DNA from 3 places in the Lysobacter soli genome. Region 1 is predicted to be linked to each of the others. Evidence: riboswitches for the same ligand, from Rfam matches in the RefSeq annotation. Region 1 holds a riboswitch; each other region holds the start of a gene.
The links. A riboswitch is a leader RNA that binds a small molecule or an ion and turns the genes downstream of it on or off. The one in region 1 is predicted to bind cobalamin.
Positions count from the first base shown of each region.

Region 2: another riboswitch for cobalamin. It lies ahead of btuB (TonB-dependent vitamin B12 receptor); the one in region 1 lies ahead of btuB (TonB-dependent vitamin B12 receptor).
Region 3: another riboswitch for cobalamin. It lies ahead of GOY17_RS15760 (ribonucleoside-diphosphate reductase subunit alpha); the one in region 1 lies ahead of btuB (TonB-dependent vitamin B12 receptor).

Region 1 is NZ_CP046603.1:3,666,229-3,676,829, forward strand. Features, by position in the region: gene GOY17_RS16685 (multidrug efflux RND transporter permease subunit) at 1-517, opposite strand, end outside; gene GOY17_RS16690 (efflux RND transporter periplasmic adaptor subunit) at 527-1,753, opposite strand; gene bioD (dethiobiotin synthase) at 1,876-2,544, opposite strand; gene GOY17_RS16700 (free L-methionine (R)-S-oxide reductase MsrC) at 2,641-3,126, shown strand; gene GOY17_RS16705 (TfoX/Sxy family protein) at 3,123-3,515, shown strand; cobalamin riboswitch at 3,818-4,017, shown strand; gene btuB (TonB-dependent vitamin B12 receptor) at 4,179-6,047, shown strand; gene GOY17_RS16715 (cysteine hydrolase family protein) at 6,221-6,766, shown strand; gene GOY17_RS16720 (carboxypeptidase regulatory-like domain-containing protein) at 6,753-8,582, opposite strand; gene GOY17_RS16725 (hypothetical protein) at 8,579-10,601, opposite strand, start outside.
Region 2 is NZ_CP046603.1:892,978-903,578, forward strand. Features, by position in the region: gene clpB (ATP-dependent chaperone ClpB) at 1-1,678, shown strand, start outside; cobalamin riboswitch at 1,782-2,002, shown strand; gene btuB (TonB-dependent vitamin B12 receptor) at 2,027-3,976, shown strand; gene GOY17_RS04055 (hypothetical protein) at 4,005-4,583, shown strand; gene GOY17_RS04060 (hypothetical protein) at 4,596-5,207, shown strand; gene cobO (cob(I)yrinic acid a,c-diamide adenosyltransferase) at 5,204-5,830, shown strand; gene GOY17_RS04070 (cobyrinic acid a,c-diamide synthase CobB) at 5,827-7,125, shown strand; gene cbiB (adenosylcobinamide-phosphate synthase CbiB) at 7,122-8,039, shown strand; gene cobD (threonine-phosphate decarboxylase CobD) at 8,032-9,027, shown strand; gene GOY17_RS04085 (cobyric acid synthase) at 9,024-10,496, shown strand; gene cobU (bifunctional adenosylcobinamide kinase/adenosylcobinamide-phosphate guanylyltransferase) at 10,484-10,601, shown strand, end outside.
Region 3 is NZ_CP046603.1:3,455,821-3,466,421, forward strand. Features, by position in the region: partial or broken gene GOY17_RS15755 (phosphoglycerate kinase) at 1-1,062, opposite strand, end outside; cobalamin riboswitch at 1,247-1,457, shown strand; partial or broken gene GOY17_RS15760 (ribonucleoside-diphosphate reductase subunit alpha) at 1,729-4,138, shown strand; partial or broken gene GOY17_RS15765 (ribonucleotide-diphosphate reductase subunit beta) at 4,333-5,353, shown strand; gene GOY17_RS15770 (DUF4019 domain-containing protein) at 5,584-5,937, shown strand; gene GOY17_RS15775 (DUF3999 domain-containing protein) at 5,960-7,303, opposite strand; gene GOY17_RS15780 (DUF2339 domain-containing protein) at 7,300-10,005, opposite strand; gene GOY17_RS15785 (group III truncated hemoglobin) at 10,125-10,535, opposite strand.

The DNA of each region.
Region 1 (10,601 bases):
CCACGCCGGGCACGCGCGCGATCTGGTCGAGCACGCGCGAGGCGATGATGTCGCTCAGCGCGTCGCGGTCCATCGACTCGTCGTCCGAGCGCAGCGCGACGACCTTCAGGAAGCCCGCGTTCGCCTTGGCGACGACCACGCCCTGCTGCGTCACTTCGGTCGGCAGTCGCGGCGTGGCGAGTGCGACCTTGTTCTGCACCTGCACCTGCGCGATGTCCGGATCGGTGCCCGGCGAGAACGTCAGGGTGATGTTCGAGCCGCCGCTGGAGCTGGACGAGGAGGAGAAGTAGACGAGGTTGTCGATGCCCGTCAGCTGCTGCTCGATGACCTGCGTGACCGCGCCTTCGGCCGTTTCGGCGCTCGCGCCGGGATACGACGCGGACACCGTCACCTGCGGCGGCGCGATGGAGGGATACGACTCGACGCCGAGGTTCAGGATCGCGAGCACGCCGCAAAGCGAGATCAGGATCGCGATGACCCAGGCGAAGACCGGGTGGTTGATGAAGAATCTGGACATGGCGGGGGATTAGTCCTTCTTGGCCGGTTCCTGACCGGCGGCCTTTTCAGCCGGCTTCTGGCCAGCCTGTCCCTGCGCGGGAGCGCCCGGCGCGGCCGCGGCACCCGGCTTGCCCGCATCGCCGGCGTCGGCCGGCTTGGCGGTGGCCGGCGAACCCGGCTGCGCACGCTGCACGCCCGAGACGATCACCTGGTCGTTGGGCGACAGGCCCTGCGTCACGACCCAGTTGCCGCCCTGCTGGCGCTCGGCGCGCACGTCCTTGCGCGCGACCTTGCCGTCGCTGCCGACGACCAGCACGTACGCGCTCTTCGCGTCGCGCTGCAGGCCGGTCTGCGGGACGAGGTACGCATTCGGCTGCGTGCCGAGCGTCGCCTGCAGCGTCACGAACGTGCCCGGCAGCAGGTTCTTTTCCGGATTCGGGATCAGCGCACGCAACGCGATCGCGCCGGTGGTCGGATCCACGACGTCGCCGGAGAAGTCCAGCTTGCCCGGGTGCTCGTACGGCGTGCCGTCGGGCAGGATCACCTGCACCTTCGAATCGCCGGCCAGCTGCTGCGCGCGACGCACCTGCTCCAGCTCGCTGACGCTCAGCGAGAAGTTCACGTACAGCTGGTCGATCTGGTCGACGGTGGTCAGCAGCGTGGCCGTGCCCTGACCGACGAGCGCGCCTTCGGTGACCTGCTGCTGGTTGGCGCGGCCGCTGATCGGCGCGGTGACCGTGGCGTAGCCGAGGTTGATGCGGGCGTTGGCCAGCGCGGCCTCGGCCTGCTTCACCGACGCGCCGGCGCTGCGCTCGGCGGCCAGCGCGTTGTCCAGGTCGGACTGCGAGACGAACTTGTCCGGGGCGAGGCGGCGCGCGCGATCGGCCGCGGCCTTGGAATTGGCGTAGTTGGCCTGCGCCGAAGCCAGCGACGCCTGCGCCTGACCGACTTCGGCCTGCAACGGCGCCGGATCGATCAGGAACAGCACCTGCCCGGCCTTCACGTCGCTGCCTTCCTCGTAGACGCGGCGCTGGAGCACGCCCGGCACGCGGGCGCGCACGTCGGCGCTGCGGAAGGCGGCCAGCCGGCCCACCAGATCCTTCTGCAACGGCACGTCGCCCGGCTTCACTGTGACCACGCCGACTTCCGGCGGCGGCATGCCGCCACCCTGCTGGGCTTGATCCTTGCCGCCGCAGGCGGACAGTGCGAGGGCCAACGCGGCGGCGATCGCCACCGTGCGCGGGTTCTTGACCATGGGGGAAGACTCCAGTTCCTTCATGACGAGCGGTGAAGCCCGGACGGGTTCGAATTCCTATACCGATCAGTCTAGCATTGCACGGGAGCAGCCCATCTCCCATTGGTCACGCCTATCGACGATCAGGCCGGTTGGAGCAAAGACCACAGCTGTGCGGGATCGGGCATTTCGCGGAACGGGAGCCGTCCCCAGCATTTCACCGGGAGCCGCTGGTTCAGCAGCTCAAAGTTGTCGTCGGCGCGGGCCATCGCCGGGTCGATGTCGTTGGCGATCCAGCCCGCAAGCCGCAATCCGTCGTGTTCTATCGCACGCGCGGTCAGGCGCGCGTGGTTGATGCAGCCCAGCCGAAGGCCTACGACCATCACCACCGGCAGGTCGAGCGCGCGCACGAGGTCGACCTGGTCCAGGTCGGCCGACAGTGGCGCGGCCCAGCCGCCCACGCCTTCCACGACCACCGCATCGGCCTGCGAGGACAGGCGCCGGAATGCGGACACGATGGGCGCAAGGGTAACGCGAATGCCGGCATCGGCGGCCGCGAGCTCCGGCGCCAGCGGATTGGGCAGGGCGAACGGATTGACGTCGTCGTAGGCCGGTCGCGGATCGCTCGCCGCCTGGAGCGCGAGGGCGTCCTCGTTGCGCCAGCCGTCGGGCGTGGATTCGCAACCGCTCGCCAGCGGCTTCATGCCCACCGCACGCTGCCCGCCCGCGCGCAGCGTGTGCAGCAGCGTCGCACTGGCCAGCGATTTGCCGATGCCCGTGTCGGTGCCGGTGACGAACCAGCCGCGCGTCATCGCCGCACCTGCCCGCCAGGCAGGTTGCGGCGATGCGGTCCGGCCCCATCTACACTGGCATCCCAGGCACTATGCGACGGCAGGTTCGAGGCACTCATGTTCACCAGCGCAAGTCTAAGCGGCAGCAAGCCGGAACAATACGAACAGCTGCTTGCGCAGGCCCAGGCGCTGATGCACGGCGAGCGCGATCGCATCGCCAATGCCGCCAACCTGTCGGCGCTGGTGTACAACGCGCTGCCGCAGCTCAACTGGGCCGGATTCTATTTCTTCGACGGCACCGAACTGGTCGTCGGCCCGTTCCAGGGCCTGCCGGCCTGCGTGCGCATTCCGCTCGACAAGGGCGTATGCGGTGCCGCGGCCTCGACCCGCCAGACGCAGCGCATCGCCGACGTGCACGCGTTCCCGGGCCATATCGCCTGCGACTCGGCCTCCAACTCCGAGCTCGTCGTCCCGCTGGTGTCGTCGACGGGCGCGCTGATCGGCGTTTTCGACCTCGACAGTCCGGTTCAGGATCGTTTCGACGTTGAAGACCAGCACGGCCTGGAGGCAATCGCGCGGGCTTTCGTGGAGTCACTGGAATGACCGACAAGCCCGACCCGAAGCAGGCCGACAAGCTGCGCAACATCGGCCCCAAGTCCGCCGCCTGGCTGCGCCAGGTCGGCCTGCGCACGCGCGAGGACCTCGCGGCCGCCGGCACGGTGGAAGCCTTCATGCGCGTCAAGCGTGCCGGCTTCAAGCCGACGCTCAACCTGCTCTACGCCATCGAAGGCGCGCTGCAGGACTGCCACTGGCAGGAAATCTCCGACGAACGCCGCAGCGAGTTGATCCTCGCCGCCGACGCGGCCACCGCGTTGCTGCCGCCGCCGCGCTACAAGCCGGCCGCCGCGCCGGTCACCACGACCCAGATGGCGCGCGAGGAAGAAAGCATCGCGATGCCGACGCTGTTCGACGAGCCGGCGGATCGGGACTGAGCTTTTCTTTCCCTTCTCCCGCAAGCGGGAGAAGGTGCCCGAAGGGCGGATGAGGGTGAGCCGGACCGCTTACGCGGCATTGCCGCGTGGTCCGGCGAACGACCGGCCAGGATGGCCGGGCCGGGCGTTCGGCAAGCCGGTCTTCTTTCGCCACGGATGGCTGCGTCGACATCGATCGATGCCGATGCTTTCCAGATAGTTGCCTGCGCCTCCTGCCCTCACCCCAACCCCTCTCCCGCAAACGGGAGAGGGGCTTTCAACTGGCCTCGCCGAGAAAATGCCGTAGACTTCGCCCCGCTTCGAGGTGACCCGGCGGCGTCTGCCCACGGGTTGAAACGGGAAGCCGGTGACGCCCACGCGGCCATTCCGGCACTGCCCCCGCAACGGTAAGCGAAGGCGGATCCATCCGGATCCGGGCTAGGCACTGGCCACTGTGCGCACGCACGGGAAGGCGCCGCTGCCCGAGGACCCTGTCCTGCCTCGCGAGTCCGGAGACCGGCCTCTCCGCACGGACCGCCTGGCGACAGGCCGGACCACCCCTGGTTGCGATGCGGAGGGCGTCGCGGCGGCGACGTCGGTGCGTCCGCGCCCTTGTCCGCAGCCTCGATTCTCCCGGCAACCGTTCCCCTTGCCGTTGGCGCGAACACGCGCCGGAGAACCCCGATGTCCTTCCGCAGCATCCACGTCCAAGCGCTCGCCCTGGCCTGCGCGTCCGCCCTGCCCCTGCTCGCGCACGCCGCGCCGCAGGCGACGGACCTGGACGAAGTCGTCGTCACCGCCAACCGCACCGCGGTCACCGTCAACGATGCGCTCGCGCCGGTCGAAGTGATCGACGCCGAGCAGATCCGCCGCAGCCAGGCGCGTTCACTGCCGGACCTCCTGCGCGGTCGCGCCGGCATCTCGCTGTCGAACCAGGGCGGCGCGGGCAAGCTCACGACGCTGTTCCTCCGTGGTGCCGAATCCGACCACGTGCTCGTGCTCGTCGACGGCATCCGCATCGGCTCGGCGACTTCGGGCCTCGCGTCGCTGCAGGATCTCCCGGTCGACCTGATCGACCGGGTCGAAATCGTGCGCGGTCCGCGTTCGAGCCTCTACGGCGCCGACGCCATCGGCGGCGTGATCCAGGTGTTCACGCGCCGCGACCGCGAAGGCTTCGCGCCGCGCGTCACCGTCGGCGGCGGTTCCAACGGCCTCAACGAATTCGCCACCGGCTTCGGCGGCCGCAGCGGCCGCACGTGGTTCGGCGCGGACTACTCGCACAGCCACACGCAGGGCATCAACGCGTGCCGCGGTTATTTCGACCCGGTGACCTTCGACGGCGCCGGCTGCTTCATCGCGCCGGATTCGCAGCCCGACCGCGACGGCTACACGCGCGATGCGCTGTCGGTCCGCGGCGGCATCGAGTTCAACGAGCAGTGGAGCCTGGAAGGCCACGGCCTGCGCAACGAAGGCGACAACGAGTTCGACGGCGACTTCACCGATCGCGCAAAGACCGTGCAGCAGGTCGTCGGCGGCAAGCTGCGCTGGCACCCTAACGACCGCGTCGACCTGCACCTGACCGCCGGCCGCAACACCGATGCGTCCGACAACTACCTCGGCGACACCTACCTCGACTACTTCAGCACCTACCGCGACAGCGCGACACTGCAGGGCGATTTCGGCCTCGCCGAGAAGCACCTGCTGAGCGTGGGCCTGGACTGGCTCGACGACAGCGTGAGCAGCACGACCGAGTACGACGAGCTGTCGCGCGACAACAAGGCCGCCTTCGTGCAGTACCAGGGCCGCATCGGTGCGCAGTCGGTGGAAGCGTCCGTGCGTCGCGACGACAACGAGCAGTTCGGCGGCCACACCACCGGCAGCGCGGCGTGGGGCATCGAGTTCGCGAAGAACTGGCGCGTCACTGCCGGCTACGGCAGCGCGTTCAAGGCGCCGACGTTCAACGAGCTATACTACCCGTTCTTCGGCAACGCGAACCTGCGTCCGGAAGATTCGGAGACGTGGGAACTGGGCGTCGCGTGGCGCGGCGATACGTTCAACGTGCGCCTGGATACCTTCGACACCGACGTCGACGACCTGATCGCCTTCGACGCCGCAATCGGCCTGCCGAACAACGTCGAGCGCGCGCGCATGCGCGGCGCCGAACTGGGCGTGGACACCACGGTGGCCGAATGGACGATCAACGGCGCGATCAGCTACCTCGACACCGAGAACCGCAGCGGCTTCTACGAAGGCAACGACCTCGCACGTCGCGCGAAAAACAGCGCCCGCGTCGATGTGGATCGCGCCTTCGGCAAGTTCCGCATCGGCGCGACCGCGGTGGGTGAAGGTTCGCGTTTCGACGACGTCGCCAACACCCGTCGCCTCGGCGGCTACGGCACGCTCGACCTGCGCGTGGAGTATGCGATCACCACCTCGCTCACGCTGCAGGCCCGCGTGGCGAACGTGTTCGATCGCGATTACGAGACCGTCGCGTTCTACAACCAGGCTGGACGGGAGTGGTTCCTGACGCTGCGCTACGCGCCGGTGAACTGAGCGTAGTCGCCGCTCACTTGTTGATGCCCTTCTCCTGCCTGCGGGAGAAGGTGCCCCGGAGGGGCGGATGAGGGCGCTTCCAAGCGAATCAGCCGCTCACGGAAATGACTTCTGACGGCACGCTCACCTCGTCGCGTCGATCCTAGCCTTCCCGTTCCTCATTGCAGCGACGCGTGAAAGGCCACGCCCTCCTCATCATCGACATGATCAACGCCCTGGATTTCCCGCGGGGCGACAAGCTGCTCGCCGCGGCCCTGCCGGCCGCACGCAACATCGCGCGCCTGAAGAAGCGGCTGAAGCCGCGCGGCGTGCCGGCGATCTACGTCAACGACAACTACGGCCAGTGGCGTTCGGACTTCAAGCAGGTCGTCGCCGAATGCGGCGCGGCGGGTTCGCTCGGTGCGCCGCTGGTGAAGCTGCTGCATCCGGAAAAGGACGACTTCTTCGTCCTGAAGCCCGAGCGCAGCGGCTTTCGCGATACGCCGCTGCGCATGCTGCTGGGCAAGCTCGGCGCGAAGAAGCTGATCCTGACCGGCGTCGCGCTGGACGTGTGCGTGTTCGCCACCGCAACCGACGCCGACATGCACGGCTTCGAACTGCGCGTGCCGTCCGATTGCGTCGCGTCCGAGACGCAAGGGCGGCGCACGGCGTCACTGAAGCTGCTGCGCGATGCCTTGCAGGCCGATACGCGGCCGTCGCGCTCGATCACGCTGCGCTGATGCGGCGCCCCATGCGCGAACGCTCGAACCACCACAACGCCGCGCTCGCGACCAGCCAGCCGAGCCACCACGGCCAACGCGCGCCCGGTCGATCCGGTCCCGTCGCCTGATCGTTCGCAACATTCGAAGAGGACGATGCGAGGCGCAGCGTCGCCTCGCGCATCGCCTGCGTGCGCAGGCCCGGCGCCGCATCGTGGGCGCGCACGAAGAACGCCTGTTCGCGATCGCCCGATCGCACGCGGTGCCAGCCCGCGGATTCGGGCCAGAACGCGGCGCAACCACGGGCCGCCGGATCGCGCAGCACCCGATGCATCGAACCGTCGGGCGCGACGACCGCCGCACCCTCCTGCACGCCGCAGAGCGACATCCGCTCGCCCTGCCATGCATCGGCGTCGATATCGAACGCCGCGTGGGTTCGCGCGCGCGCCAGCGTCGAGACGGCATCGCTCCACAGCTGCGCATGGCGATCGTCGCGACCGCCAAGCACCAGGCGATAGCTGTCGGCCAGCAACGACACTCCCACGCGACCGCGCCCGTGTGCGCGCCACATGGCGAGCACCGCGCCTTTCGCATCGCGCAGCAGCGTCACGCCATCGGCGGCGCCGAGCTTCGCATCGCGACGCGTGAGTTCCGGCACCGCGACCGGCGGTTCCTCGTGCGAACGCGGCGCGTCCTGCGTGCCGGGACCCAGCCGTGCACGCTCGGCGGCATCGTCGCGCGCGCCCTGCGCAAGCTTCGCGACAGTGGAGTCGCGACCGCCTTCGACGACGAAACCGAGTGCGCGCAGGCGCGCACGTTCGTTCGCCGACAACGCGCCCGTCACGCGAATCAGCAGGCCCAGGCCGTCGCGCACTGCGGCATCAAGCGCGCCACGCTGCGCATCGCCGAGCGACGACCACGCGCGTTCGTCGAGGATCGCGACGTCGAAGCGCGACAGCGTTGCGGCATCGATTGAAACCGGCGCATCGCCCAGCTGCACGCCACCGCCGACCGCCATCTGCGTCTGCGCCGGCAGGCCAGCGTCTTCCAGCCAGCGACGCAGGTATTTCACTTCCGGGTTGGGTGCACCGGCGATCACCAGCACGCGCGGCGGCACCTGCGCCTCGACCTGGACCGGCACGTCGACGTCTTCGACCGCACGCTGGCGCGCATCGAACACGCGAATGCGGAACATCGCGCTGCCTTCGCCGCGCGCGGTGGCGGTCAGGGCGAAGCGCCCGTCGGCCGGCAGCGTCATCTGGTCGACGCGACGCCGCGCCGGATCGAGCAGTTCAACGACGCCCCCCTGCACGCCGCCGACGCGACCGGACACGCTGAATTCGTCGCCCACCGCGATGCGCTCTTGTGCATGCAGCTCGAGCACGCCGCGCGGTAGCGGCGGCGCTGTGAACTCGACGACGAGGCCCGATGCCGCATCGCGATCGCGCGCATCGAGGCCTTCGCCGATGACGCGCACGCGCTGCGTGCCGGGATGTCGTCGCAATGCGGTCGCGAGATCTGGCGCGCGCTCGACCTCCGCCCACGTGGGCGCTTCGGGAAGCGCGACCAGCGCATCGCCGGACGCGACCTGCGTGCGCTGCGCGCCAGCGGTGGCGATCACCAGCGTGCCCGCGCGACCGGGCACCGTCGGCGGCCACAGCGCGAAGTAGAGCAGCGCGGCACACAGCGGTTGCGCGACAAGCAGCGCCGCGATGCGCGCCGGCTGCGAGCGCTGCGCCGGCTTGGCGCGCAGGTGGCGCACAAGCAGGCGCACGATCGCGATGACCGTCGCGAGCCCGAGCACCCAGGCCGTCGTCGTCGGCGTGAACCACGTCATCGCGCGTTCTCCTGCCGCAGTGCGTCGAGATAGCGACGACCGGCCGCATCGCCGTCGTCGCGACGCGGCACGGCGGCCGGCGGCCGCGACAGCAGCGGCCACAGTTGCGCGCGCAGTTCGCTTCGGCACGGCGCGCACGATGGTTCGGCGCGCAGCGCGTCGATCGCGGCGATCAGCGACAGCGGATCGGCCACGCGCGATTCGTTGGCGCGCAGCCAGCGGTCCAGCGCGGCGAAGTCCATGTCGTCGCTACGAGCGCGCGCATCGTCGAGCGCCTGCCACAACTGCAGCAGCGCGGGATCGGGCGCCGTCGCCGCGACCAGCGCATCGCCGCGGCGCGCGATGCCCGTGCGGTCGCCGCTCATGCGGCGCGATTCGTCGATGGGCGGCAGCTCAGGCCCCACGCGCGCAAGGTAGATGCGGCTGGCCTGCTGCACCTGCTTGATGTGCTTGAGCGCGGTGTACGCATAGGGCAGCGCGAGGTCGGGATGCCCCTGGCGAAGATGGCCTTCCGACTGCCACATCGCGTCGAGTGCTAGCTTCAGCGTCGCGCGCGTTTCCGGATCGAGCAGCGTCGCCGCTTCGGCGTGATCGTGCGTATGGCCATATTCCTCCAGGACCGCGCCTTCCTGCCCGAAAGCCGGGGGCGTCGCGGCGGCGTTGTCGTGCGCATGATCGTCCGTCGCCGGTTCGTTCGCGTGGTCGTGTTCGTCTTCGGTCGCAGATTCGGTGACGGCGGCAACGTCATCCGACGTCGGCGGCGGCTTCGGCTCGCCTTCGGCCTCTTCACCTAGGAACTGGCCGTAACGCAGGCGCAGGATGCGCTGGTCGACGCCGATCGCATCGCTGCGCCGCAGGTATTCGGTGGCGTCGAGGCGGCGCTTTTCCTTCAACAGCGCTTCGGCGTCGATGATGATCTGGCGCTGGCTGCGGAAGTACGCCGGCATCACCTTGCGCACCATGCCTTCCATGTCGCTGGTTTCGGTGCCGAGATCCGACGGCCAGCGCAGGATGAGGCTCGCGCTGCGCGCGTTCTGCGGCGACGGCGTGCGGTTGTCTTCCACCTCCAGCTGCGCGATGAGGTCGTCGCCCACCGCGAAGCCGAGCGCGCGCAGGTCCAGCGAATGCAAGAAGCGCTTCGTGGCAGCACTGCCGGCGCCTCGCAACGTCACGGTCTGCTCCCGGAAGGTGATGTTCTCGCCGCTGCCCTGCGCAAGCGTGACGCGCAGCTTCGCCGTGTTCGCGATGCCGTAATCGTCGCTCGCTTCGAACGAAACCGACCACGCCTTCTGGTTCGCGGTGGCGAGGCTCAAGCTGCGGTCGGGTTCGATCACGCGCACCTGCGGCGGGCGGTCGGCGACGGCATCGAGGCGATGCGGTTTAGCATCGCGCAGCGGCGGCGCATCGGTCAGGCTCAGTCGATACAGCGCCGAACGCGTGAGCACGTGCTCGCCGCGCCAGACGTCGCCATCGCGACGCAGCGCAGTGCGGCGGCCGTCGTGGAAGACGAGTTCGGCGGCGACGGGCTGCGGCGCGAGGCGCAGCGTCCATATCAGCTTCGTGCCCTGCGGCGCGCGCGTGTCGAGCGAAGGCTCGTCGCGCGCGGCCTGTCGCGTGTAGGTGGGCGGCGCAACGCGCAGGTTCTGCTCGACGATGCGCGTGTGCGTCGGTCTGGCGGCCTCGCCGCTGAGCTGCGCGACGACGTCGTCGAAGGCCTGCGCAGGACGATTCGGCCAAAACAGCGCGGCGGCGGACACGATGGCGGCGATCGTCACTGAAAGCACGATCGCGCGCGTCCACCAGCGCGGACGAAGGTCCGGCGTCGCGCCGCGCTCAAGACGCTCGATCAGGCGAGCGCGCTGGAGGCGTTCGAGCGTCGTCATCGACGCCTCGGGCGCGAACAGCAGGTCGGTGCTGTCCTCCATGTCCGGACGCGTCGCGTCCAGGCGCTGCACGAGCCAGTGCGTGTCGAGCCTGCGCGCGCGATGGATCGCGAACGCCACGGCGACGGCGGTCGCG
Region 2 (10,601 bases), 1.3 Mb from region 1:
CGCGCGTGGCGAGCTGCACTGCATCGGTGCGACGACGCTGGACGAATACCGCCAGTACATCGAGAAGGACGCCGCGCTCGAACGCCGCTTCCAGAAGGTGTTCGTCGGCGAGCCGAGCGTGGAAGACACCATCGCGATCCTGCGCGGCCTGAAGGAGAAGTACGCCTTGCACCACGGCGTGGAGATCACCGATCCGGCGATCGTCGCCGCGGCCACGCTGTCCAACCGCTACATCAGCGATCGCCAGCTGCCGGACAAGGCCATCGACCTGATGGACGAGGCGGCATCGCGCATCCGCATGGAGATCGACTCCAAGCCGGAGGAGCTCGATCGCAAGGAACGTCGCCTGATCCAGCTCAAGATCCAGCGCGAGGCGCTGAAGAAGGAGAAGGACGCCGAATCCCGTCAGCGCCTGGCCGACCTGGAAGACGAGATCGCGCGCCTGGAGCGCGAGTTCAACGATCTGGAGGAAGTGTGGAAGGCCGAGAAGGCCACGCTGCAGGGCGCCACGAAGATCAAGGAACAGATCGAGCAGGCCAAGCTCGAACTCGAAGCCGCGCAGCGCCGGCAGGACTTCGCGAAGATGAGCGAGATCCAGTACGGCACGCTGCCCGAACTCGAAAAACAGCTGCGTGCCGCGCAGGAAGCCGAAACGAAGGGCTTCACGCTGCTGCAGGACAAAGTGACCGCAGAGGAAATCGCCGAAGTCGTCGCGCGCTGGACGGGCATCCCGGTCAGCAAGATGCTCGAAGGCGAGCGCGAGAAACTGCTACGCATGGAAGAGCAGCTGCACACGCGCGTGGTCGGGCAGGAAGAGGCGATCAAGGTCGTGTCCGACGCGGTGCGTCGTTCGCGCGCGGGGTTGTCGGATCCGAACCGGCCGTCGGGCTCGTTCCTGTTCCTCGGCCCGACCGGCGTGGGCAAGACGGAACTGTGCAAGGCGCTGGCCGAATTTCTGTTCGACTCCTCCGATGCGATGGTGCGCATCGACATGAGCGAGTTCATGGAGAAGCATTCGGTGAGCCGCCTCGTCGGCGCGCCCCCCGGCTACGTCGGCTATGAAGAGGGCGGTTACCTCACCGAAGCGGTGCGCCGTCGCCCGTATAGCGTGATCCTGCTCGATGAAGTCGAGAAGGCGCATCCGGACGTGTTCAACATCCTGTTGCAGGTGCTGGACGATGGCCGCCTCACCGACGGCCAGGGCCGCACGGTGGATTTCCGCAACACGGTCATCGTGATGACGAGCAACCTCGGCAGCCAGATGATCCAGGAGATGTCTGGCGACGACACGCCGCAGGCCTACCTGCAGATGAAGAGCGCGGTGATGGGCGTGGTGCAGTCGCACTTCCGCCCGGAGTTCATCAATCGCCTAGACGACATCGTCGTCTTCCATCCGCTGGACAAGCAGCAGATCCGCCAGATCGCGCGCATCCAGCTCAACGGACTGGAAAAGCGCCTCGCCGAGCGCGGCCTGAAGCTGGTGCTGTCGGACGATGCGCTCAACCTGCTGGGCAACGTCGGCTTCGATCCGGTGTATGGCGCGCGGCCGCTGAAGCGGGCGATCCAGCAGCAACTGGAGAATCCGCTCGCATCGAAGATCCTCGCCGGCGAGTTCACCAGCGGCGACACCGTGCATGTCGAAGCGCAAGGCGGGCAGCTGGTATTCCGCAAGGACTGACACACGTCGGCATCGACGAGCGCCGCCAACGAAAGCCCCGCAGCCTCTGCGGGGCTTTTTTTTTGCGGGCGGCCAAGCGGGTTGCCGGAGGGCCCGATGCTGTTACCATGCCCGCGCCCAAGGTGACCGCCGGCTTGTCCGGTGGTTGAAACGGGAATCCGGTGCGCCCTTCGTGGCAATTCCGGAGCTGCCCCCGCAACGGTAGGCGAGACAAGGTTCCGCACACAGCCACTGTGCTCACGCATGGGAAGGCGCGGACCGGAAGCGCAGGAACTCCTGCCTTCGCTCGCGAGCCCGGAGACCGGCCCTGGTGCGACGTGACATGCGGTGGGCGAATGTCATGCGGCCATGATCTCTCCGTGCGCCGTCATCACGCCGTCCTTCCGCCTGTCCTTTCCAACGTTCCCGCGCGGGCAGGCGCGGTCAAGGAGTGTGCTCGTGCATCCGCATCACCGGTTGTTCCGCCGCCGCGCGCTGGCGGTTTCGCTGTTGTCGTGTGTTTTTTCCGCATCGCCCGCATGGGCCGACGCCGCCACCGACCTGGACCAGGTCGTCGTCACCGCCACCCGCACCGCGCAGACGCAGGACCAGGCGCTCGCCGCGATCACCGTCATCGCGCGCGAGGAGATCGAACGCCTGCAGCCGGCCTCGCTGCCCGACCTGCTGACCGGTCGCGCGGGCATTTCGATGGCCAACAACGGCGGGCCGGGCAAATCGACGTCGGTGTTCCTGCGCGGTACCGAATCCGACCACGTGCTGGTGCTCGTCGATGGCGTGAAGATCGGGTCGGCCACCAGCGGCGGCGCATCGCTGCAGGACATCCCGGTCGAACAGATCGAACGGGTGGAGATCGTCCGCGGGCCCTTCTCCAGTCTCTATGGGTCCGAAGCGATCGGCGGCGTGATCCAGATCTTCACCCGTCGCCCGCAAGGCACGTTCACGCCGAGTGCCAGCGCGGCCGTGGGCAGCGAGAACACGCAGCGCCTCACCGCCGGCCTGAGCGGAACGTCGCAGGATGAAGCACGCGGCGGCTGGTACGTCGTCAATGCCGCGCATGAAAACACCGACGGCATCAACGCGTATCGCGGCACGCGCAACTTCGATCCCGACAAGGACGGCTATCGCAACAGTTCGCTCACGCTGCAGGGCGGCATGCGGTTCTCTGAACGTTGGGACGCCGACCTGCGCGCCTTCCGAGCGGAAGGCCACAACGAGTACGACGGCAGCGTCAACAACGAAGCCGACACGGTGCAGCAGGTCATCGGCGGTCGCGTCCGCTACGTGCCGAGCGAACGCGCGAAGTTCACCGCGAGCGTCGGCACCAGCGCGGACCTGAGCGAGAACTTCCTCAACGGCGTGTATTCGTCGACGTTCGACTCGCGACGTGAGCTCGGTTCGTTGCAGGCCGACATCGGCGTCGCGTCCGGCCTGCTCACGCTCGGCTTCGACTGGCTTGGCGATGAAGTGGACAGCAACACCGACTACGATCGCGATCGCCGGATCAACCGCGGCGTGTTCGGCCAATGGCAGCAGGCCTTCGGCACGCAGTCGCTGCAGGCCAGCGTGCGCCGCGACGACGACAGCCAGTTCGGCGGAAAGACCACCGGCAGCGTGCTGTGGGGCTGGGACTTCACCGACGAACTGCGCCTGGGCGCGAGCTACGGCACCGCGTTCAAGGCGCCGACGTTCAACGAACTTTACTTCCCCGGCTACGGCAGCCCCGAACTCGGGCCCGAGACCTCCCGCAGCGTCGAACTCAGCCTGCGCGGCGAGCACGGCTGGGGCACGTGGTCGCTCAACGCGTTCGAGACGAAGATCGACGACCTGATCGCGTTCGATGCCTCGCTGGGCGACATGGGCGGGCCGAACAACATCGATCGCGCGCGCATCCGCGGCGTCGAAGCGGTGGCAGGCGTCACGTGGTGGGACTGGAACCTGCGCACGAGCCTGACGTGGCTGGATCCGGTCAACGACGGCGACAACGCCAGCCACGGCAACGTGCTGCCGCGTCGCGCGAAGCAGTCCGGCCGCATCGATGCCGACCGGCGTTTCGGGCGGTTCAGTGCTGGCGCGAGCGTCACCGGCGCGGGCGAGCGCTACGACAACCTGACCAACACCACGCGCCTGGCCGGTTATGGGCTGGCTGACTTCCGCGCCGGCTTCGCGATCACCGATGCGTGGAGCGTGCAGGCCACGCTGCGCAACGCGTTCGACAAGCGCTACGAAACCGCCGCGCTCTACAACCAGCCCGGTCGCACCTGGCTGCTGACCGTCCGCTATCAACCCGTCGTCCGCTGATCGGACGACATCACCTGCGAGGTCGTCGATGAAACCCCTGCCACGCAACGTCAACCTGACACTGTTCGCCGCGTTCGCGACGTTCATGGTCGCCACGCGCTTCCATCACTTCGGCGACGTGCTGCACCTGCCGGATGCGTCGATGGCGCTGTTCTTCCTCGGCGGGCTGTACCTGCGAAAGCACTGGCAGTTCGCGGCGTTCATCGCACTGGCGGTGGTCATCGACTGGATCGCGATCGAACACGCCGGCGTCAGCGATTTCTGCGTGACGCCGGCGTACTCGTTCCTGCTCCCGGCGTACGGCGTGCTCTGGTACGCCGGGCGGCTCTACGCAAGCCGTTTCGACACGCGGTGGCGCTCGCTGCTGGGCGCGGCGGGCGTGGCGTTCGTCGCGTCGTCGCTGTCGTTCGCGATCTCCAACGGCGCGTTCTACTGGCTGGGCGGACGCTACGCGGATCCGCATTTCGACGAGTACGTGGCCCGCGCGTGGCAATGGGGCCCGCTGTTCGTGCGCACGACGATGACCTACGTCGTCGTTGCCCTGGCAGTGCATGCGATCGCGGCGTCCGCGCTCGCCTTCCGTGCCGAACGCACGGCCAACCGCTGAACGGAGACGATCATGTCCGAGCTTCCTGCTGCTTCCGCGAGCCCACTTCCGATTGCCTCGACACGGACGCAGATCCTCGTCGGCGGCGCGCTCGCCGCGCTGATGATCGCCACGCGTGGCCAGCACTTCGCCAGCGTGGACGCGCTGCCGAGCGCATCGTGGGCCGTGTTCTTCCTTGCCGGCGCGTTGTTGCGACCGATGTGGACGTTGCCGGCGTTCTTCGTGTTGTCGTCGGTCCTGGATTTCGCCAGCCTCGCGACGGGCACGATCACCGACTGGTGCCTGTCGCCTGCCTACTGGGCCGTGGCGCTGGCCTACGCGGCGCTGTGGTTCGGCGGCACGTTCTACGCGCGCCTGCACCGCGATCGCTGGAGCACGATCCCGCGCCTGGCGCTGGCGCTCGTCGTGACGGCGAGCATCGCGTACCTGATCTCGAAGGGCGGATTCTGGTTCTTCTCGGGCCGCTATCCGGAGCCCACGCTCAGTGGCTTCCTTGCGCGCATCCCGCAGTACTACCCGCGGGCGCTCGGCACACTCGCCGGGTATGTGGGCGTCGCCTTCGCGGTGCGCGCGGTGATCGTCAAGTCGATCTCGCTGCGCGCGGCGAAGGGCGCGCACGCATGAGCGCGGGCGCCGACCGTCGCGGTCTCACGCCCGACGAACACCATCGCGAACGCGCGCAGCGAAAGAAGGAACTGGTGGACCGCCGCATCGCGCGCGCCACGATCGATCGCGGCGTCGTCGTGGTGAATACCGGCAACGGCAAGGGCAAGAGTTCGTCCGGCTTCGGCATGCTCGCCCGATCGCTGGGGCACGGATTCCGCTGCGGCGTGGTGCAGTTCATCAAGGGCAGCTTTTCGACGGGCGAAGAGGCGTTCTTCCGGCGGTTCGACGACCTGGTCGACTACCACGTGATGGGCGAGGGCTACACCTGGGAGACGCAGGACCGCACGCGCGATGTCGCTGCCGCGGGAACGGCGTGGGACGTCGCGGCGCGCATGCTCGCCGATCCCGCGTACGACTTCGTGCTGCTGGACGAGTTGAACATCGCGCTGACCAAGCAGTACGTCGACCTCGACGCCGTGCTTGCCGCGCTCGCATCGCGGCCGGAGCGACAGCATGTGGTGATTACCGGGCGTGGCGCGCCGGATGCGCTGGTCGAAGTCGCCGACACCGTTACCGAGATGCGCGTGGTCAAGCATGCGTTCAAGGCCGGCATCAAGGCGCAGCACGGCATCGAACTGTGAGCGCGCACCTTTGCCACTGCCCGGCGTTGCTGGTCTCGGCGCCTGCGTCCGGGCAGGGCAAGACGAGCGTGACCGCGGCCCTCGCGCGCTGGCACACGCGCCAGGGGCGTCGCGTTCGCGTGTTCAAGACCGGGCCGGATTTCCTCGACCCGATGATCCTCGAACGTGCCAGCGGCGCGCCGGCCTACCAGCTCGACCTGTGGATGAACGGCGAAGCGGATGTGCGCGCGCGTCTTCATGCTGCGGCCGGCGAGGCCGACCTCATCCTCGTGGAAGGCGTGATGGGCCTGTTCGACGGTGCGCCATCGAGCGCGGACCTCGCGCAGGCGTTCGGGCTTCCGGTGCTTGCGGTGATCGACGGCTCGGCGATGGCGCAGACCTTCGGCGCACTGGCGACGGGCCTGGCGCGATACCGTGACGGTCTCGTCGTGCACGGCATCGCGGCGAACCGCGTGGGCAGCGCGCACCATGCACGCCTGCTGCGCGAAAGCCTTCCCGCCGACCTTCATTGGCTGGGTGCGTTGCCGCGCGATACCGTCCTGACATTGCCCGAACGCCACCTCGGCCTCGTGTCCGCCGGCGAGTTGCATGACCTCGACGCGCGGCTGGATGCGCTGGCCGACGCGTGGGAGCAACACGCGACGACCGCATTGCCGCCACGCGTCGCCTTCGATTCGAACGAGGCGTTGCGCGTGCCGAAGAGCCTTGCGGGCGTGCGCATCGCCATCGCGCGCGATGCGGCGTTCTGCTTCCTCTATCCGGCCAATCTCGATCTGTTGCGCGAAGCCGGCGCCGACCTGCGCTTCTTCTCGCCGCTGGCGGGCGATGCGCTGCCCGAGTGCGATGCCGTCTGGTTGCCGGGCGGTTACCCCGAACTGCACCTGCATGCGTTGTCGCAACGCATCGATCTGCACGTCGCGTTGCGTGCCCACTGCGCTGCGGGAAAGCCGTTGCTCGCAGAATGCGGCGGCTTGCTGTTCGCGCTGGATTCTCTGGCCGATCGCGACGGGAATCGCGCCCCCATGGCGGGGTTGCTGCGCGGTACGGCCGCGATGCAGCCGCGGCTCGCGGCGCTTGGCCTGCAATCGGTCGTGTTGCCCGAGGGCACGCTGCGCGGCCACACGTTCCATTACGCGAAGGCGACGGTCGATGCCGCACCCATCGCGTTTGCGACGAATCCGAACAAGGGGCCGAGTGCGGAAGCCGTGTATCGCGAAGGGCGGATGACGGCAAGCTTCGTGCACTTCTACTTCCCGTCCGACCCGCTTGCGGCGGTGAGGTTGTTCTCGCCATGAGCACCGCGTTCGCCATGCTCGCCGCCGTCGTGCTCGACGCACTGCTCGGCGAGCCGCGGCGTGCGCATCCCCTCGTGATGTTCGGGCGGGTCGCCTCCCTGATCGAACGCAGGCTCCACGCCGACAGCCGCGTGGTCGGCGCGCTGGCGTGGTGGTTGGCCGTCGCGCCGCCGGTGCTCGCGGTGGCGTGGCTGACGCACGCGCTGGCGTCGTGGATGTCCTGGATCATCGCGGCCTGCGTGCTGTATCTCGCCATCGGCCATCGCAGTCTCGCCGAACACGCGCGAGCGGTGGAATCCGCATTGCGTGAGGGAGACCTGGACACGGCGCGCACGGCGGTTGCTCGCATGGTCAGTCGCGACACCGATGCACTGGATGCGTCCCAGGTCGCCGCAGCGGCCACCGAATCGGTGCTCGAGAACGGCAGCGATGCTGTGTTCGGCGCGTTCTTCTGGTTCGCGCTGCTCGGCGCACCGGGCGCGGTGCTGTATCGGCTGGCGAACACGCTCGACGCGATGTGGGGCTATCGGACGCCGCGCTTCGAGCGGTTCGGCTGGGCATCGGCGCGCATCGACGACGTGCTGAACTTCGTGCCCGCGCGGTTCACGGCATTGACGTATGCCCTGCTCGGCGACCGCGCGAGCGCGTGGCGCAGCTGGCGCGCGCAGGCACCGTCCTGGGACAGCCCGAACGCGGGCCCCGTGATGGCCGCCGGCGCGGGCGCGTTGCGCGTGCGCCTGGGCGGGGCCGCGCCCTATCACGGCCGGTGGGAAGAGCGCCCCGCACTCGGCGAAGGCGCCGCACCCGATGCGAATTCGATCGCGGCGGCGCTGCGACTGGTGCGGCGCGGTGTCTGGCTCTGGCTGGCGCTGATCGTCGCTGCATCGGTGCTCGTGGGAGGTTTCGATGCTTGAACATGGAGGCCGCCTGCTGCGCGCCGCGCGCACGTACGGGATCGCGCCGGAACACTGGCTGGACGTGTCGACCGGCATCAGCCCGTTCGCGTGGCCGGCGCCGCCGATTCCTGCGGCCGCGTGGCATCGCCTGCCGGAAGAAGACGACGGACTGCAAGCGGTCGCAAGCGACTACTACGGCGCTCGGGCGTTGCTTCCCGTCGCGGGATCGCAAGCCGCGATCCAGGCGCTTCCGCGCTTGCGCGCGCGATCGCGGGTCGGCGTGATCGCGCCCGGCTACGCAGAGCACGCGCACGCGTGGCGCGCCGCCGGCCATGACGTCGAATGCCTTCCGGCGGCCACGTTGCTGGCGGAACACGTGCGCTTCGATGTGATCGTGCTGATCCATCCGAACAATCCCGCCGGCGAACGCTTCGAGCGAACGCAGCTGCTCGCGCTGCATTCGACGCTGGCACGACGCGGAGGGTGGCTCGTCGTCGACGAAGCGTTCATGGATGCGACGCCGCAGGACAGCCTCTGCGACGTCAGCGATCGCGACGGATTGATCGTGCTGCGTTCGGTCGGGAAGTTCTTCGGCCTTGCGGGGGCGCGCGCAGGCTTCGTGTGCGCGGCACCGTCGATGCTCGCTGCCTTGAACGAAGTCCTGGGGCCGTGGACGATCCCGGGCCCGAGCCGCCACGTATTGCGAGCTGCGCTGGCAGACACGGCATGGCATGCGATGCAACGCGAACGACTGTCCGTGTACGGCGCGCAACTGCGCACGACGCTTGAAAGCACTGGCTTCCTGCCGGACGCCGGCTGCGCCTTCTTCCAGTGGAAGCGCGATCCACGCGCCGCTGCGTTGCACGACGCGCTGGCGCGACGCGGCATCCTGACGCGGCTGTTCGATACACCGTCGAGCCTGCGGTTCGGCCTGCCGCCGGACGATGCGGGATTCCGCCGGCTCGACGAGGGCCTGCGCTCGGCGTTGCAGGAGATCGGACCGTGAGCGCACGCGTGCTGATGGTGCAGGGTTGCACGTCGGATGCAGGCAAGAGCACGCTCGTCGCCGCGTTGTGCCGGTGGCTGCGTCGCCGTGGTGTCGCCGTGGCGCCGTTCAAGCCGCAGAACATGGCGCTGAATTCGGCAGTGACCGAGGACGGCGGTGAGATCGGCCGCGCGCAGGCGGTGCAGGCGCAGGCGTGCGGCCTCGCGCCGCACACCGACTTCAATCCCGTCCTTCTCAAACCGAGCAGCGACACCGGCGCGCAGGTCATCGTGCATGGCCGCGCGGTTGCGCAGCTGGATGCGCGCGCGTACCACGACTACAAACGCATCGCGCGCGACGCGGTGCTCGCCTCGCATGCACGCCTGTGTGAGCGGTTCGAAGCCGTCATCGTCGAAGGCGCCGGCAGTCCCGCGGAGATCAACCTGCGCGCGAACGACATCGCGAACATGGGCTACGCCGAAGCGGTGGATTGCCCGGTGATCCTGGTCGCCGACATCGACCGCGGCGGCGTATTCGCGCATCTGGTCGGCACGCTGGCGCTGCTCGGCCCCAGCGAGCGTGCGCGCGTACGGGGCTTCGTCATCAACCGCTTCCGCGGCGACATCGCGCTGCTGCAGCCCGGCCTTGAATGGCTGGAGCGTGAGACGGGAAAGCCCGTGCTCGGCGTGCTGCCGTACCTGCAGGGCCTGCATCTGGAAGCGGAGGATGCGTTGCCGGAGTCCAGCGACAACCGTGGGGCGTCACTACGCGTCGTCGTACCGGTGCTGCCGCGCATCAGCAATCACACCGACCTTGACGCGCTGCGCGCGCATCCGCAGGCGGAGGTGGTCCTCGTCGGGCCGAACGAAACACCGCCGCCGTGCGACCTGATCGTGTTGCCCGGCAGCAAGGCGACCCGCGCCGACCTCGCGTGGTTGCGCGCGAACGGCTGGGAGGAGGCAATCTCGCGCCACCTGCGTTACGGCGGAAAGCTGCTGGGCATCTGCGGCGGGCTGCAGATGCTCGGGCGCGCGGTGCACGATCCGCTTGGCATCGAGGGCGAGGCGGGTACCAGCGCGGGTTTCGCGTTGCTCGAGCTGGAGACGACGCTCGAAGCGGTGAAGCAGCTACGCAACGTGACCGGCCATCTATTGCTCGACGACGCGCCCCTGCGTGGGTATGAGATCCACTGCGGCACGAGCGTCGGGGCCGCGTTGTCGTCTCCGTCGAGCCGGCTCGACGAAGGGCGCGTCGATGGTGCGATGTCCGACGATCGACAGATCATCGGCACCTATGTCCACGGCATTTTCGATCACCCCGATGCGCTGGCGGCGCTGCTGCGATGGGCGGGGCTGCGCGACGCGCAGCGCATCGACATCCACGCATTGCGCGAGGCGTCGATCGAGCGCATCGCCGATGCGGTCGACGCGCACCTGGACTGCGATGCGCTGCTCAGGATTCTGGACCGGGAGGACGCATGCGAAGCCTGATCCTCGGCGGCGCACGCTCGGGAAAGAGCGCGCTGGCCGAACGAATCGCGACCGAGTCCGGCCGCGAGGTTGTCTACATCGCAACTGCGCAGGGCGGCGACGGCG
Region 3 (10,601 bases), 210 kb from region 1:
CGTCCTCGATGCCGTACTTGTCCACGGCCGCAAGCGTGTCGCCGCCGCCGGCGATCGAGAACGCCTTCGATGCGGCGATCGCGCGCGCCAGCACTTCGGTGCCCTTGCCGAAGGCGTCGAATTCGAACACGCCGACCGGGCCGTTCCACACGACGGTGCCGGCGGCCTTGATCAGTTCGGCGTAACGCGCGGCGGTCTGCGGGCCGATATCGAGGATCATGTCGTCCGCGCCCACGGCGTCGACGGCCTTCACCGTCGCCGGCGCATCGGCGGCGAACGCCGGCGCGACGACGACGTCGACCGGCACCGGGATGTCCGCGCCGCGCGCCTTCGCATCGGCCATGATCTTCTTCGCCGTGTCGATGAGGTCCATCTCGACCAGCGACTTGCCGACGCCGTGGCCCATCGCGGCGATGAACGTGTTGGCGATGCCGCCACCGACGATCAGCTGGTCGACCTTCGAGACCAGCGACGACAGGAGTTCGAGCTTGGTCGACACCTTGGAGCCGGCGACGATCGCCAGCAGCGGGCGCGCCGGGTTGTCGAGCGCCTTGGCGAGCGCGTCGAGTTCGGCCATCAGCAGCGGGCCGCCGGCGGCGACCTTCGCGTGGCGGATCGCGCCGTGCGTGGACGCCTGTGCGCGATGCGCGGTGCCGAACGCGTCCATGACGTACACGTCGCACAGCGCGGCGTACTTCTTCGACAGCGCCTCGTCGTCCTTGCCCTCGCCGACGTTCATGCGGCAGTTCTCCAGCAGCACGAGCTGGCCCGGCTTCACGTCGACGCCGTCGACCCAGTCCTTCACCAGCGGCACGTCGATGCCGAGCAGTTCCGACAGGCGCTTCGCGACCGGCGCCAGCGAGTCCTCCTGCGTCCACGTGCCTTCCTTCGGACGGCCCAGGTGCGAGGTGACCATCACCGCGGCGCCCTTCTCCAACGCCAGCTTCATCGTCGGCAGCGCGGCGGTGATGCGCTGTTCGGAGGTGATGCGCCCGCCGTCGATCGGCACGTCTTTCAGAGAGCACCGTGGAGGTCGAGGTCGGACATGCGGACGATGGACATGGAAGCTTCCTCTGCGGCCCTTCGATGGAAGGGCGGGATGGGGGTGAGACGACGGCGCGGCGCAGCGTGCGGGCGCGGCGCGAGGGCGTGCATTGTCCCCTGCCGCATCCGCATGGGCAAATCTCGCGCATGTTCGATTCTGCTGTTATCCACAAGATTTGCGTTGACGGATCCACTCACCCCCACTATGTTGTGGCCCGTCGGTGCCGACCTTCGCAGGTCGGCTTAAAACGGGAAGCTGGTGGGAATCCAGCACTGCCCCGCAGCGGTATGGGAAACGAAGGTGGCCATGGCACTGGGCGAGATGCCCGGGAAGCGGCCACCGGTAGGCGATGCGACCTTCGTGTTCGCGTCATGTCCCGAGTCCGAAGACCTGCCGACAACCGCGCGTTGCACACCGCGCGGTGACCGGCCACGGAGTCTTCGGAGGGAAGACGGTCGGTGTCGCTGCACGCGACGGTTCGCGCCGTCGCCCGCCCGGTCTCGGGCTGCGCGACACCCCGCATTCACGCTTCGACTCCCGCGCCCGCGTCGTCCTTCGAGGGAGAGGACGGCCAGACGTGCGCCCACGCACCGGAGTCGCCGATGACCACCACCACGCAAGCCCCCGTCGCCACGCCTGCCCGCGAGAGCGCGACGCGTCCGCCCGAGACCCGCGCATCCGACATGGATCCCGGTTTCGCGCTGACGCCGCCCGCCGCCAACCTCACCATGACGGTGACCAAGCGCAGCGGCCGTCGCGAACCGGTCGACCTCAACAAGATCGTCCGCGCCGTGACGCGTGCGTGCGAAGGCCTGTTCTCGTCGATCCGATGCGCGTGGCCACGCGCACGATTTCCGGCCTGTACGACGGCGCGACCACGCGCGAACTGGACGAACTGTCGATCCGTACCGCCGCGCTGCTGACGGCCGAAGAGCCCGAGTACGGCCGACTGGCCGCGCGCCTGCTCGCGGGCGTGATCGAGAAGGAAGTCGCAGGCATCGAGATCCACGCGTTCTCGCAATCCGTGCAGCGCGGGCATGAGCTGGGGCTGATCAACGATCGCCTGCTCTCGTTCGTGCAGGCGCACGCGCGCAAGCTCAACGACGCGATCGACAACGCGCACAACCAGCGCTTCGACTACTTCGGCCTGCGCACGCTCTACGACCGCTACCTGCTGCGCCACCCGACCGCGCGCACGGTGATCGAAACGCCGCAGCAGTTCTTCCTGCGCATCGCCTGCGCGCTGAGCGAGGACGTGGGCGAAGCGCTCGCGCTGTACAAGCGCATGGCGCAGCTGGACTACATCCCGTCCTCGCCCACGCTGTTCAACTCGGGCACCACGCACGAGCAGCTCTCCAGCTGCTTCCTGCTCGATTCGCCGGACGATTCGCTCGAAGGCATCTACAAGCGCTACATGGACGTGGCGAAGCTGTCGAAGTTCAGCGGCGGCATCGGCCTGTCGTACACGCGCATCCGCTCGCGCGGCTCGCTGATCCGTTCCACGAACGGTTTATCGAACGGCATCGTGCCGTGGCTGAAGACGCTGGACGCGTCCGTCGCCGCGGTGAACCAGGGCGGCAAGCGCAAGGGCGCCGCGTGCGTGTACCTGGAGCCGTGGCATGCGGACGTCGAGGAATTCCTCGAACTGCGCGACAACACCGGCGACGAGGCGCGCCGCACGCACAACCTCAATCTCGCGAACTGGATCCCCGACGAATTCATGCGCCGCGTCGAAGCCGACGGCGAGTGGTCGCTGTTCGATCCCGCCAAGGTGCCGCAGCTGACCGACCTGTGGGGCGAGGCGTTCGATCGCGCGTACCGCGCCGCGGAAGTCGCCGGACTGGCCACCAAGCAGGTAAAGGCGCGCGACATCTACGCGCGGATGATGCGCACGCTCGCGCAGACCGGCAACGGCTGGATGAACTTCAAGGACAAGTCCAACCGCGCGTGCAACCAGACCGCTCGCGACGGCAACGTCGTGCACCTATCGAACCTGTGCACGGAGATCCTGGAAGTCACGTCTCAGGACGAGACCGCGGTGTGCAACCTGGGGTCGATCAATCTCTCGCACCACGTCGAGGTGTTCGCCGACGGGCCCGCTGCATGGCGATGCCGGCCGCTTCGATTTCGACAAGCTCGCCGAGACCGTGCGCCTTGCGGTGCGCCAGCTCGACCGCGTCATCGACCTCAACTTCTATCCCATCGAAACGGCGCGTCGCGCGAACCTGAAGTGGCGCCCGGTCGGCCTGGGCGTGATGGGCCTGCAGGACGTGTTCTTCAAGCTGCGCCTGCCGTTCGATTCCGACGCGGCACGTGCGTTGTCGGCGCGCATCGCCGAGGCGATCTATTTCCACGCGTTGTCGGCGTCCAATGAATTGGCGATGGAGCGTGGCCGCCATCCCAGCTTCGAGGACACGCGCGCGGCGCAGGGCGAGCTGCAGTTCGATGCGTGGGGCGTGGTGCCTGAAGACGGCGAACGCTGGGACGCGCTGCGTGCGCGCATCCGCGAGCACGGCCTGCGCAACTCGCTTCTGGTCGCGATCGCGCCGACGGCGACCATCGCATCGATCGCCGGCTGCTACGAATGCATCGAGCCGCAGGTGTCGAAACCTGTTCAAGCGCGAGACGCTGTCGGGCGACTTCCTCGTCGTGAACCGTTATCTCGTCGAGGAACTGAAGGCGCTGGGCCTGTGGACGCCGGAACTGCGCGACCGCATCAAGATGTCCGAAGGCTCGATCCAGGGCGTCGACGCGATTCCCGAATCGCTGCGCGCGGTGTATCGCACGTCGTGGGAACTGCCGATGCGTTCGCTCATCGACATGGCCGCCGAGCGCGGCGCCTTCATCGACCAGAGCCAGTCGCTCAACCTCTTCATCGAAAGCCCGAACATCGGCCAGCTGTCGTCGATGTACATGTACGCGTGGAAGAAGGGCTTGAAGACGACGTACTACCTGCGCTCGCGACCGGCGACGAAGATCGCGAAGGCGACGGTGAGCGGCGCGGCCGCGCAGGCGCCGAAGCCGGAAGTCACGCCGGCCGACGCGGTGGCGTGCTCGCTCGAGAATCCGGAAGCGTGCGAGGCGTGCCAGTGATCCCATCGTCATCCCCGCGAACGCGGGGATCCAGCGACTTCGAACGAAAGCCTCAAGGCACTGGATTCCCGCTTCCGCGGGAATGACGAAACCCCAACCTTCCCTTCAGCCGGCAGCCGATGCGTGGCTTGCCTCCCTCCCCTTCCGCAGGATCGCGGAACGGCTGCCGCTGAAGGGCAAGGTCCCAGACGAGAATGACCATGTCGCACACGCCCCGCCTGCTCGACCCCGGCTTCGACCTCACGCTGCGGCCGATGCGCTACCCGCAGTTCTACGAGATGTACCGCGACGCGATCCGCAACACGTGGACCGTCGAGGAAGTCGACTTCTCACTCGACGTCAACGACCTCAAGCACAAGCTCGGGCCGGCCGAGCGCCACCTGATCGAACGCCTCGTCGCGTTCTTCGCCACGGGCGATTCGATCGTGGCGAACAACCTCGTGCTGAACCTCTACCAGCACATCAACGCGCCCGAAGCGCGCATGTACCTGTCGCGCCAGCTGTACGAGGAAGCGCTGCACGTGCAGTTCTACCTCACGCTGCTGGACACCTACCTGCCCGATCCGGTCGCGCGCGCGAAGGCCTTCGCGGCGGTGGAGAACATTCCGTCGATCCGCGCGAAGGCGGAGTTCTGCTTCAAGTGGATAGATTCGATCCAGGGTTTGCAGCGCATCGAAACCGCCGAACAGCGTCGCCAGTTCCTGCTCAACCTGATCTGTTTCGCCTGCTGCATCGAAGGCCTGTTCTTCTTCGCGGCGTTTGCCTATGTCTACTACCTGCGCTCGCGCGGGCTGCTGCACGGGCTGGCGTCGGGCACGAACTGGGTGTTCCGCGACGAAAGCTGCCACATGGCGTTCGCGTTCGAAGTGATCCGCACCGCGCGCAGCGAGGGAGCCGCACCTGTTCGACGAGGAACTGAAGGCGCAGGTCGTGCGCATGCTGGAGGAAGCGGTGGAATGCGAGATGCAGTTCGCGCAGGACGTGCTGTCCGGTGGCGTCGCGGGGCTGTCGCCGAAGGACATGCGTCAGTACCTGCAGTACTGCGCCGACCAGCGCCTCGCGCAGCTGGGCCTGCCGAAGCATTTCAACGCGACCAATCCGTTCGCCTTCATGGACCTGCAGGACGTGCAGGAAGTGACGAACTTCTTCGAACGCCGCGTGTCGGCCTACCAGGTCGGCGTGGAAGGCGAAGTGGCGTTCGACGCCGCGTTCTGAGCGAGGGCGGCGCGGGGACGATCGTTCTCGCGTCGCCTTTACATCGCCCCGGCGAGACTTCCGGCTCCGCGCGCCACACCGACGGAGCCACGCCATGAACGCACGCCTTCCGCTGGCCATCGCGCTGCTGTTTCAGCGCCTCGTTCGCCGCCATCGCGCAGACCCGCCCCGCGGCCCCGCCGCAGCCCGCTCCCGCAAACCCCGCGGCGGTCGCGCGCGCCGCGCCGTCGGTGGATCCCAACGCCGTCGTGCAGGCCGCGCTCACGGTCGCGCAGCTGATCGACCAGGGACAGACGGCGCATGTCTGGCAAGGCGCATCGCCCGTCGCGCGCGCCGCCGCCACCGAAAAACAGTTCGTCGACGGCATCGCCACCCGCCGCAACGCGCTGGGCACGCCGGTATCGCGCGAATGGACGTCGGTGTCGCGGAACCTCGTGCCCGCCGGCGGCAACGTGCCGGCCGGCGCATACGTCAGCGCGCGCTTCCAGACGCGCTTCTCGACCAATCGCGTCGCCGAGGAACTCGTCTCGCTCCATTACGACGACGACAACACCTGGCGCCTGGCCGGCTACACGATCAACTGACCGGGCGGCGCGCGCGTCGCGCCTATCGCGGCTTGCGAAGCAGGCTGATGGCGAAGCCGGCGACGAGCGCCGCGCCGGCAACCAGCAGGCCCCACAGCAACCACGTTTTCCAGTCGCGCTGCACCGGCGCGGGCGTGAGCGCCGAGGCACCGCCGCGCTCGGTCGATTCGCCCAGTGTCGCGATCGCCGGCTGCCACTGCGCGCCACGCTGCGTACGCATGGCCTCGACGAGCGGTTCGATCGGCGCATCGGCACGGGTCGAGCGCGCACTGCCGGCGACCAGCGCGAACGGGCCTTCGCCGCGCGCGACGAACACCAGCGTCTCCGGCTGGTAGCCGAGACGAAGCTGCGGAACATCCGTCGGCCGCGCGCCACCGATGGGCGTCAGTCGCCAGTAGCGTTCGCGATGGAGGCCGGACAGCGGCTGCGGCGGCGAGGCATCGCCATTGCCCTGCCCTTGCAGGCGGAAGGCGAGCCACGGTGCGGCGACGTCGCGCCACGGCTGCGTCGCGTCGTCGCGCGCCTGCAGTCGCCACTGGCCGGTGCTGTTGCCGGGCAGCGCGATGTCCGCCCGCGCGACCGGGAATCGGCCATCGAGTTCGTACTCGTAATGCACGTCGCCGTCGGCGTCGTCCACCCGCCTGCCCGACAGCACGTTCCACTGCCACTGCGCCGCGACGGGCGTCGCCTGGAGTTCGGCGACGACCGCCGAGACGCGCAGCGGCTGCGCCTGAGGTTCCAGCGGCATCACGCGGAGGTAGCGCGCCTTCACCGGCGCGAGTTCGATGCGGTCGCGCACGACGCGCTGGCCGGCATTGGTCAGTTCGACCAGGCGCGCCCCGTCGGCGACGACGCGCCACTCTCGCAGGTCGTCCGACGCGCTCACGCTCACGCCGATATCTAACGGCGCCTGCCCTGCGTCCCACTTCACGCGAATTGCGTCGATCGGCAACTCGACGCCGCTGGCATCGAGCAGGAACCCGTTGCCCGCAACGGAACCACCGCCACCGTCGCGCAGTTCGACGCGGCGCAGGCGACCGTCGGTGTCGATTTCGCTGATCGAGGCCACATCGTTCCCGCGGAAGCGCGGCGGCAGCGGAAACCACGGCAGCTCGGCCGTGCGCACTTCCGGCACCGCAGGCGTGGACGGATCGAGCAATGCCGCCGGCACGGGTTCGCCCCGCGCGTCGAGCACGTCGAGATCGGCGAGCGCGGGCGACTGCAACTGCCGGTAGACGGACGCATCGAGCTCGACGCGATACGCGCCGGCATCAGGCGTGTCCAGTTGCAGGGGCCACTCGCGCGCGTACTGCGCGCCGGCGGTTGCGGCGAACGGCACCAGGAGGAGCAGGAGCCACTTCTTCATGCAGGTTCGGTCCCCACGTGGTCGGTGTTGGAAGCGTGGCGCGGTGGCACCGGCGCGATGTAACCCACCACGGTGCACAGCAGCCCGTAGGCGATGAACGAGGCGATGCCCAGGCCGTTGCCGAGATTGCCGCGGTCGATCAGCAGCAGCTTCGCGAGCACGACGCCCATCAGCACCGCGCCGGCCAGCCATAGTCCGCGCTGTCCGCGGCGCGAGCCGAGCACCCAGCCGATCACGCCGAGCACGCTCCACGTGACGCTCAGGCTCGTCTGCGCGAGGCTGGTGTGCAGCATCGCGTCGCTCCAGGCGACGCCTCCCCAATGGTGCACGGTGCGCAGCACGCTCGCGGTCACGAGCGCGAAGCCGGCCAGTGACAGGGTGATCGGCCGCAGACGGCGCAGCGCGTCCGGCGCCTCGTCGGTGACCAGCCAGCACGCGAACAGCACAAGCACCGCAAGCTGCGCGAGCTCGAGCGGGTTGAGCAGCGGAATCCATGGCAGCGGCGCGCCACTGTCGGCGCTGAAGAGCGCGAGCAGCCAGCCCACCGCCAGCACCGTGAAGCCCGCCGCCTGCAACCCGGCGCGACTGCCATCGAAACGCTCGCCCAGCGGCATCGACAGCCATCGCCAGCGGAACAGGCTCAACGCGGCGAGCGTGCACCACGGCAGCGCGAGGCCCAGCACGCGCCACCCGCCGGCCAGCGCGAAGCGGACGCAGAGCCAGTCGAGCAGCAACGAGATCGCCAGCGGCCACACCAGCAGCCACACGAACTGCGCCCGTGCGGCGACTGCGTGCGCGCTCGCGCGCAGGCACACGAGCGATCGCAATCCGAGCGCGGCGTACACCAGCCAGCTCCACGCGCCGTGGCCGGCGAACGGATGCGCGTGTACCTGCGCCTGCACCCACGCGATCGGACCCGCCGCGACGAGCGCGCCCAGCGTGGTCCAGGCGAGCGCGGTGGCCGGACGGCGTCGCTGCACTTCGGCCGCGATCCAGCCAGTTACCGCGATCAACGCGAGCAGCACGTCGGCGCGGTGCATCGGCGCCACGAAACGCTCGATTTCGTTCACGGCATTGCCGAGCCACCACGCAAGACCCCACAGGTAGAACGCCGCGGCGAACGTTTCGTGGCCCGGCCGGCTGCGGTAACTCCACGCACTCGCCAATCCCGCCAGCGCGATGAGCAGTGCGCTCATGAACACCGGATTGGCGATGGCGACCTCGCCCGCGGGCGCGTAGCCGACGACGAACGCGAACGCGGCGAGCAACTGCAGCAAGGTGCCGCCGAACTGCGGCCATCGACGCTGCTGGTACAGGCCGAGCCACACCAGCGCCGCGCCTTCCAGCGCGAACACGCTGGCCGTCGCGCTCGCGGACAACGCGAGCGGCACCGCGAGCGTCGCGAAACCGACCGCCAGCAGCGCGTACATCGGCGTGAGTGCGCCGTAGCCGTCGCGGCGACGCAGCCACGCGGCGAGCAGTGCGTAGATCGCCGCCAGGCCCAGCGCGTTGAACGCGAGCGGCAGGCGATCGCCCGCCAGCAGTCCCGCCTGCATCGAGAAGGCGACCAGCGGCGTGCCGAACATCAGGCAGCCTTCGACCAGGCCGCGACGACCTTCCGGCTGGCGCCGCGCGTGCAGCAGCGGAATCGCCAGATAGATCGCGAAGAACAACAGCAGGAAGGGTTCAGTCGTCGCGAACTTCTCGGGCCGGTACGCCGACACGCCCCACAGCGCGCCGATGCCGAAGGTGAAAACGAAACCGAGCACGTTGAGCACGCGCCACGATTTCCACCACGCCACGCCGGCGATAGCGAGATTGAGCACGGCGTAGTAGGAGAACAGCGCGACGTGGTTGCCGCTGCCGGTCGACAGCCAGATCGGCGCGAGGAATCCGGCGAGCAGCGCGAACACCGCCAGCGCCTTCGCGTCCTGCAGGACCGCCAGCGCACCGGCGCCGGCGATCAACAGCACGCTGAGCGCGAACGCAGGCCCGGCATCCAGCAGACCGTAGAGCTTGAACGCGGCGAACACGGTGAGCAGCAGGATGCCGATCGCCCCGCCCTGCAGGCTCAGCGCGAAGACGCGGTTGCGCTCGCGCTTGCGCCACGCGAAGACCAGCGCGGCGAGCGACGCGCCCGCGATGCCGGCCAGCCGCAATTCGATCGGCATGCGCATCCAGCCCTGGTCGCTCGCGTATTTCAGCAGCGATGCGACGCCTGCGAACAGCACGAGGATGCCGATCTTCACCGGCACGTTCCCCGTCATGAACCAGCGCTGCACCATGCGCAGGCCCATCGTGACGATGTCCGGACGCGCGGGCGCGACGCGGGCCCCCGGCGGCGGCGCACGTGGGGCTTCCAGTTCGGCTCGGGTTTCGGCTTCGGGTTCGGATGCCTGGACGCGCCAGGCTTCGGGCAGGTCCGCGGGCGTCGGCCTGGGCGTGGGACGCGGCGTTTCGCGCGGTGGCGCGGCTTCGGGAACAGGAGGCGGCGTGACCGGTGGCGCCGGCGTGGCCACAGGCGTTTCGCGCGGCGGTGCCGTGACGGTTTCGCGCGCGCTGGCCGCGCGGCGCATCGCATCGAGCTGTCGCTCCAGCTCCGCGACGCGCGTCTTCACTCCGCCCAGCGATAGCAGCGTGACGATCAGCAGCACAGGCACGGCAAGCACCGCGAGCGCAACCAGAACCAGCAACCCTTCCATGCGATGTCCCCGGGCCGGTTGCCGCCGTCGGCGGTCCTGTCGTTCCGGCCCCTTCGGGATCGCAGCCTCGGCGAATCAACGGCGCATTGCAACCGCGCCGCGATGGGTGAATGTCGGCCTCAGACGGTCGGCAGGCCGAGCGGCAACGCGCCCTTGCGCTCCATCAACCCCAGGCCGTAGCGCAGGCTGTAGCCGATCTTCTCCGCGTATGCGCAGACGCGTTCGACCTGGTCGGCGGGCAGTACTTCGCGTGCGGTCTGCCGCCAAAGCGAAAGCCAGCGGTCGAAATGTTCGACGCGGATCGGATGCGGACGATGCGCCGCCATCGGATTGCCGCGATACCGCTTCGTGCCCAGCGCGACCGACGACCAGAACGCGGTGAGCATGCGCTTGTGTTCGGGCCAGTCGTCGATGGCGGCGTTGAAGACGGGACCGAGTTCGGCATCGGCACGAACGCGTTCGTAGAAGCGGTCGACCAGTTCGGCCAGGTGCCGCTCGGTAAGGGCGTCTTCGGCGGTTGGACCGGGCATGTCGCGCGTGTCGTTCATGACGGTGTAGTGCGGGTCAAAGCGGTCGAAAACAAGGGGTTTGGCGCG